DNA from 2 places in the Prochlorococcus sp. MIT 1011 genome. Region 1 is predicted to be linked to the other one. Evidence: predicted binding sites of a transcription regulator. Region 1 holds the regulator's gene; the other holds the start of a gene.
The links. Region 1 encodes NtcA, which controls nitrogen genes in cyanobacteria. Its sites were predicted from a motif close to GTANCNNNNGNTAC; they were not measured.
Positions count from the first base shown of each region.

Region 1 (4,179 bases):
ATCTTCCAATAAAATCAATGCGACAATTGCATCAAGATTTTCAGGAGGAAAAAGGATTTCTTTTGGAAGCCAACGAATAAAATAATTTGGTGGCCAAATTTCCCAATATCTAAACCTTGCTCTTAAAGTTGATCCTTTCTCATTAACATAATTTATATTAAAAAGATTTTTTCGTTTCAATTCATTCTTTATAAATTTACAATTAGTTCCATCACCAATGATGATCTTGCTAATATTATAATTTTCATTCCAAAAAGAAACTAATTCATAACATTTATTCAACGAAGCTATGCCTGCCTCAATTACTTTTCCGGATTGAATATTAGCCAATAATAAGCCACATTTTTTTTTACCTGGATCTATTGATATATAAAAACTCATTTAATTCTTCTTTTTTATAATTCCTTCTAAAGATTTCAGCTCTAATGATACTGAGACTTTATCTGCACTTTGATTATTATCAACAGCCCTAGCAATAATTTGGAAATCCCCTTTTTTTTGATTAACTAGATATTTTCCTAAATTATTAATTTGATTAGCATTAACTTGCAACTCAGAACTTAACGATCCTCGACGCCTTACCTCAGCCAAAGTTGAAGCAATTAAAAGATTAATCTTTTTACTAATAGATTCAGCATCAGAATCAGATAAAGATATATTTTCTAGAGCAATAACTTCTCCTTTTCTTGTAATGATTTTATTTAATGTGACTTCAGGAAATGCATAAACATAATTTTCACCTCTAAGTATATTTCCTGCTGATTTAATCCTAACTACCCAACTCCTATTATCAGCTATTTTATTTTCAAGCTTCTCAATATCATCTTTACGAACTAATAATATTCTTCGATAAGTAGACTGATTTGTTTTTAATAAGTTAAAAGCATAAAGATTAGCCTTCTGTAATATACTTTCTATAAATTTTTTTATATCACTATTTTTATTTAGTTTAACAGTCTTAGTAACTAAAGTTTGACCACTACTTATTACTACATTTCCACTTCTAAAAGCATATAGATTTTTTTCTAATTTTTTTAATTCTTTTTCACTATCTATAATCTTTTCTCGAATATCCTCTAATTGAAATAGTCCTATCCTTAAATCCCTATCAAATACAATCATAGTTGCAAATGAAATAGCACTAATAATACTTCCAGTAAAAACAGTTATTAAAACAGCTGTACTTTTTGGCCTTAATTTAAAAATACTTAAACGAGCCTTGCCAACTTTAGAACCTAAACGATCTCCTAGAGTAGAAAGTATTCCACCTAGGATTAATATTAAAAGAATTTTCAGCCAGACAGTCACAGAGAGGAAGAAGAATTAATCAAACCTCCTAAACCTTAGTATGTAATGGCTTCAATTAAATCTTTTTGCTAACGCTATTGGATCAAATATAGTTATTTTTTTCCTATCTATTGCCAATAATGACGAGCTTTTTAACTCACCTAGTAGTCGTGTAATAGTGACTCTGGTTGAACCTATTGCTTCAGCAATAGCTTGATGAGAAAGTCTCAAGTCAATTGTTACTCCCTTTTCCCCAGGTACACCAAAGTCTCTACATAAAACAAGCAAAAAACTTGCAAGCCTAGAGGACATATCTCTATGAGTTAACGTTTCAATCATTGTTTCGGTTTGAAGTACTCGACTTGATAACCCTTGGAGAAGCAACAAACCAACTGAAGCATCTTGTTCAATTGCATTCCTTACTGATGTTGCTGGGGCCGATACAAGCTCAACACGAGTAAATGCAACAGCATGATAAAAACGATCTGATCTATTTCCTGTCAATAAAGATAAAACACCAAAAAGACTATTTTCTCTCAATAAAGCAACTGTAATTTCTTCACCTGTTTCATATACCCTACTTAAACGAACAGCACCACGCCTAATCAAATAAACCCTTTCTGCAGGATCACCAGGAAAGAAAATTGTTTTTGACCTATCTACTACTTCAGTAGAAACACCATCAAGAGACTTAATTACGTCCAACAAAGTTTGGTTCGGAGGCAAAGATGATGATGAATTAACAGCCATCTGGCTATTTTTGGGTTGGTTGAAACGCGTAAAGCCACGAAAAGAAGTGACCATATTTAATTTATCGTTCTGAGAACATTAAGTAGTTGTGAAAAAACGATATGTAGCCATAGAGACTTTTTTCAGCCTTAATCCTCCACTCAACCCTTTTCTTTGTAAAAATTCTAACTTTTAATACTATAAGCTTAAAATAAAATTGAAAACTATTAAAAAAATTTCATCTCTTGCTTCAAACCGCTTCAAGTCTAAAACATATTTGACGCCAAAATTTTTTCATACACCACAGATGGTGTTGTCTTGGTTGATTTGAAATTTTATAGCGCTAGGTTAAGAAGAGGTCATTAAGATCGAATTTGATATGAATGCAGGATCAAGCATTAATGCTCAAAGGAAGGATTTATCACCGCCCATGGGCTCATCGCTTAGAGCAGTTCCCCATACGCCTCCTTTACAACTAGTTAAAACTCAAGGACAAGTACAAATACATACCTCTCCTTTTAGAGGTAGTTTTTCAGTTGTTTTAAGTGAGGCTTTACGGTCTGCTGGATTAGGAAGCAAAGTCTTAATATCTCAATTTTTGAAAGGCGGAGTTAATCAAGGTCCAAATGGAGCAATCAATCTTTGTGGTCGATTAGAATGGCTGAGGCCAGCTATTGAAACTTGCTTGCCAGGAGAGTTCCCTGAAGAAAATTTGTCCCTAAAGAAAAAATCTGAAGAGAAAGCCATTAAAGAACTATGGGAATTTTGTAAAAAACGTATAGTTGAAAAAAGATTAGATAAGATCGTGCTTGATGAGATTGGAGTAGCAATTAACCTAGGTTTTATTGAAGAAAATGATTTGATTTCTATGATCAATAATCGCCCATCATCTACAGATGTCATTCTTACAGGACAATCAATCCCTTCTAAAGTGATTGAGATGGCTGATCAAATTACCGAATTACGCTGAAATTAAATGTTAAAGAACGATCTTTGGATTTCACAGCAGGCTTCTTTAGGAATGCTTGAACCATTTCAGGAAAAACTAATAAGACATCTGGAACCTGAATTAAAAAAATCACCTGTTTTAAGCTTTGGTTGCTCATCGTATGGATATGATTTGCGTCTTTCTTCAAAAGAATTTTTGATTTTCAAACATGTTCCTGGAACAGTAATGAATCCAAAAAAATTTAATCCTGCAAATTTAGAATCTACTGATTTAAAAGAAGATGAGGATGGTAAATACTTTATTTTACCTGCCCACTCTTATGGTCTTGGTGTGGCATTAGAGAAAATGAAAGTTCCGCCAAATATTACTGTTATTTGCCTTGGTAAAAGCACTTACGCTCGCTTGGGAATAATTGTCAATACAACCCCTGCAGAAGCAAGCTGGGAAGGTCATCTAACTCTTGAATTTAGTAATAGTTCTGGTGCTGATTGCAGGATTTATGCAGATGAAGGAATCTGTCAATTACTGTTTTTTGAAGGTGACCCTTGCGAAACTACTTATAGTGATAGGCAAGGCAAATATCAACATCAACAAGAGAAAGTAACTCTAGCAAAAGTTTAAATATGAGTCTTGTTCAATTAATAACTTCAACACCAGATGCCGAGAAAAGCATGGCATACATAGCTAGAGTAAGCAATCCCAAAAATCAAGATAACAATGATTTTAGTAAATTATTGGGATATTGCATTAAAAATGAACATTGGAGTGTATTTGAGCAAGCTTATATGACTTTACAAATAGAAACCACAAGAGGAATCGCCGCGCAAATATTAAGACATCGGTCATTTACTTTTCAAGAATTCTCTCAACGATATGCAGATAGCAGACAATTAGGAGAAATACCCATACCAGAATTAAGAAGACAAGATAATAAAAATAGACAAAATTCTATTTCAGATTTATCAGAAGAAGTTATTAATCAATTTAATGAGAAAATCAAACGTCAATTCAATCTAAATAAAAAACTTTATGAAGAAATGCTTGAAGCTGGAATAGCAAAAGAATGTGCGAGATTTGTACTTCCACTTGCTACACCAACTAGGATTTATATGACAGGTTCATGTCGTTCTTGGATTCATTACATCAATCTAAGAACTGGCCATGGGACGCAAAAAGAACATATGAATATTGCACAAGAATGTAAAAATATTTTT
Region 1 covers NZ_CP138983.1:1,599,614-1,603,792, forward strand. The annotation lists gene SIB75_RS09600 (hypothetical protein) at 1-381, opposite strand, end outside; gene SIB75_RS09605 (DUF3084 domain-containing protein) at 382-1,308, opposite strand; gene ntcA (global nitrogen regulator NtcA) at 1,360-2,091, opposite strand; gene SIB75_RS09615 (cob(I)yrinic acid a,c-diamide adenosyltransferase) at 2,396-2,986, shown strand; gene dcd (dCTP deaminase) at 2,993-3,586, shown strand; gene thyX (FAD-dependent thymidylate synthase) at 3,589-4,179, shown strand, end outside.

Region 2 (4,179 bases), 940 kb from region 1:
AAAAATCAAGTTAAAGACTTAACCGATTGCAGGTGCAACAAGAGCTACAGAAGTAGACTCAGCAGCTGCTAGGTCAAGTGGGAAGTTGTGAGCATTACGCTCGTGCATTACTTCCATACCAAGGTTTGCACGGTTAAGTACATCACCCCAGGTTGGTACAACCTTGCCTGAAGTATCAACTACAGACTGGTTGAAGTTGAAACCGTTCAAGTTGAACGCCATGGTGCAGATGCCCATAGATGTCAACCAAACACAAATCACTGGCCATGAAGCCAAGAAGAAGTGAAGACTACGGCTGTTGTTGAAGCTTGCATATTGGAAGATCAAACGACCGAAGTAGCCATGAGCTGCAACGATGTTGTATGTCTCTTCTTCTTGTCCAAACTTGTAACCATAGTTCTGAGAATCAAGTCCTGTGGTCTCACGGATAAGTGATGAAGTAACCAAAGAACCGTGCATTGCAGAGAACAAAGCACCACCGAACATACCTGCTACACCAGCCATATGGAATGGGTGCATCAAGATGTTGTGCTCAGCCTGGAAAACGAACATGAAGTTGAATGTTCCAGAGATTCCTAGAGGCATACCATCAGAGAATGAACCCTGACCGAATGGGTAAACAAGGAATACAGCGAAAGCTGCTGATACAGGAGCTGAGTAAGCAACACAGATCCATGGGCGCATACCTAAACGGTATGAAAGCTCCCACTGACGTCCCATGTATGCACAGATACCAATAAGGAAGTGGAAGATTACAAGCTGGTAAGGGCCACCGTTATATAGCCACTCATCAAGAGTTGCTGCTTCCCAGATTGGGTAGAAGTGAAGGCCGATAGCGTTACTTGAAGGAACAACAGCACCAGAAATGATGTTGTTTCCATACATGAATGAACCAGCTACTGGCTCACGGATACCGTCGATATCAACTGGAGGAGCAGCGATAAATGCAACGATGAAACAAGTTGTTGCCGCAAGAAGGCAAGGGATCATCAATACACCGAACCAACCGACATAGATACGGTTGTTGGTGGAAGTAACCCACTCGCAGAATTGTGGCCAACCTTTGAGCAACGAAGAACGCTGCTGCTGAATAGTGGTCATGAAAAAGAGCGTTAAGTATTTGCCCGAAAGAGCAATAAATAAGATCAGATAAAAAATCTGACAGACGGAATTTAGCTTCTAAATCAAAGATGTCGGATGGGTAAACTCACCAGATTTTTGCTGATAGCAATTAGTAAAGCTATTGGTGTGAATAATTTTTTCTTATAAGATAAGTTGCCTTGCTCTCTAATAGATTTATTGATAACAGTCAATAATAATTTAGGATTTCTTTTATGAATTTTCTTTTTTGATCTTCAATAATTAGTTTAGGTTAATCATCTCTGGCATTTTTTTGAAATATTCACGATAATTAATTTTTAATTTCAGTTTTCTAAAGTGTATTTAAATATACATATATAAGTCAATGAAGGACTTTAAAGCACTTTTTGTATTTTTAGATACTTGCTTATCGAATGACTTGAATCATATTTAAATCAGGTTTTTAGGTTGATATGTTTAAAAATTATCAACCTAAAAAGGGATATGATGAATACTTTTCTTCAGAGGATTTTTTACCGAGATCTTCATTAGAGCCTTTACTTTCGTCTTTAGGCGAGATGGGTTTAGATCAATTGAACATAAGTCATGGAATAGCAAGGAAGCTTCTTCTTCGCCATGGAGCAACTTTTCGTCTCAATGATTCTGGTAACAGAGATTCTGAAAGGATCCTCCCTTTTGATCCTCTTCCAAGAGTAATTGGTTCTTCAGAATGGTCAGATTTAGAGAGGGGACTTATACAAAGACTCGAAGCAATAGATTTGTTCTTAGCTGATGTCTATGGAAAACAACAAATAGTTAAAGATGGAATTATTCCAATAGATCTCATTGAGAGCTCCGATGGATGGCGACCTCAGATGAAGGACATTGTTCTACCCTTAGGGAAATGGTGTCATGTTTCTGGACTTGATCTTATTAGAGATGGAAAAGGCGAGTGGCTTGTTTTAGAGGACAATCTTCGCTGCCCTTCAGGTGTTGCTTATTTCTTGGAAAATAGGTTAGTTATGAAAAGGATTTTTCCGAGCCTTTTTAATGGAAGAGTTGTCAGGCCTATTGATGATTATCCTTCATATTTGTTGAAATCACTCCAGGAATTAGCAGTTTGGACGGATACTCCAAAAGTTGTCCTATTGACTCCTGGAGTTTTTAATAGTGCATATTTTGAGCACAGTTACTTAGCTCAACAAATGGGAGTTCAATTAGTTGAAGGAAGTGATTTAGTTTGTCAGAATCAAAATGTTTATTTGAAAACTACTTCTGGTATTAAAAAAGTTGATGTAATTTATCGTCGAATAGATGATGATTATTTAGACCCTAAGTTCTTTAGAAAAGATTCAATGCTGGGGGTTCCAGGTCTTATTGATGTATTAAGAAAAGGTCGAGTGGCCATAGCAAATGCCCCTGGTACAGGTCTAGCAGATGACAAATTAATTTATACTTTTGTGCCTGAAATGATTAGGTATTATCTAAAAGAGGAACCAATAATTAATAATGTTAAAACATATGTTTGTGCGAGATCAAGTGACCTTGGCTTTGTATTAGAAAACCTTGATAAATTAGTTGTAAAAAGTGTATCTGAAGCAGGCGGCTACGGAATGTTAATTGGTCCACATTCATCCCAAATAGATATTGATAAGTTTTCAGCTAAAATAAAAGCTAATCCAAGAAATTATATAGCGCAACCAACATTGGATTTATCTACAGTTCCATCCCTTAGCGATGGGGAAGTTTACCCCTGCCATGTCGATTTAAGACCCTATGTACTTAGAGGAAAGGGTACTTGGGTAAGCCCTGGCGGGTTAACAAGAGTAGCCTTGAAAAGAGATTCTTTGATTGTTAATTCATCTCAAGGAGGAGGCTGCAAAGATACTTGGGTCGTTAGTAAATAATTAAAATGCTACTTAGCAGAGTCGCTGAATCACTTTATTGGATTAACAGATATCTTGAACGTGCAGAAAATATTTCTAGATTTGTTGAGGTAAGTGAGTCTATGGCACTAGATTGTCCTCCTGGGAGCGCAGAGCCTTGGTTGCCTTTAGTCGACGCAAGTGGAGATAGAAAGAAGTTTGATGAAATTTATATACATAAGACTCCTAGTGATGTAACAAATTTCCTTATTAAAGATAGAGAAAATCCTAATAGCATTTTAAGTTGTATTTGCATGGCAAGAGAAAATGCTCGTCAAATAAGAGATGTTATTACCTCTGAAATGTGGGAACAAATTAATAGTTTATATTGGAGTATTCAAGAAGGTGAGGTGATCTGGCTTCAACCTGCTCAAGAACAATTATTTGAAATCAGAAGAGGTTGTCAATTATTTTATGGAGTCACTGATGCTACTTTTAGTCATGATATTGCGTGGGATTTTAGTAAATTAGGAAGATTAATTGAGAGAGCTGATAAAACTTCTAGGATATTAGATGTAAAATATTTTTTACTTTTACCAAATCTAAAAGAACTTGGAGGAGCATTGGACGAACTTCAGTGGATTTCTTTATTGCGATCAGCGGGAGCTTATCAAATGTTTAGGATATCTGAGCAAGGATCAATAAGCCCAAATGCAATTGCTAGCTTTTTGTTATTGGATCCTATCTTTCCAAGGTCAGTTAGATTTTGTCTTGAAGGTATCAAAGAATCTTTAGTGAAGATTCAAAACTCTCCTATATCTGAAAAACCTAATGATCTTGAATGTTTAATAGGATTATTGCTCTCAAAATGGAGCTTTGTAAGAATCGATCACTTAATCAAAGATGGCTTACATGAAGCTATTGATAGTCTTCAAATTGATTTAAATAAGTTGCATGATCTCATACATGGTATTTATTTTAGAAATGATAAAAGATATGATGTTGAATCTTTAGAAGAATGAAAAAGAAAATAATTCATACATTAGTTTATACTTATGAAACCCCTGTATCACTTGAAGAGCATTTAATTTGTCTTAAACCAAGGTCTAATAGTTTTCAGGAATTATCTAAATTTGATCTTCAAATTATACCCTCGTCAAACGATATTTTTCCTTTTCTTTCAGAAAATGGAGATGATATCTTTAAAGTGATTTTTACTGGTTATACAAATTCT
Region 2 covers NZ_CP138983.1:598,983-603,161, forward strand. The annotation lists gene psbA (photosystem II q(b) protein) at 19-1,101, opposite strand; gene SIB75_RS03290 (circularly permuted type 2 ATP-grasp protein) at 1,554-2,987, shown strand; gene SIB75_RS03295 (alpha-E domain-containing protein) at 2,993-3,967, shown strand; gene SIB75_RS03300 (transglutaminase family protein) at 3,964-4,179, shown strand, end outside.
Region 2: the regulator NtcA is predicted to act here: its motif matches at 1,490-1,503, upstream of SIB75_RS03290 (circularly permuted type 2 ATP-grasp protein).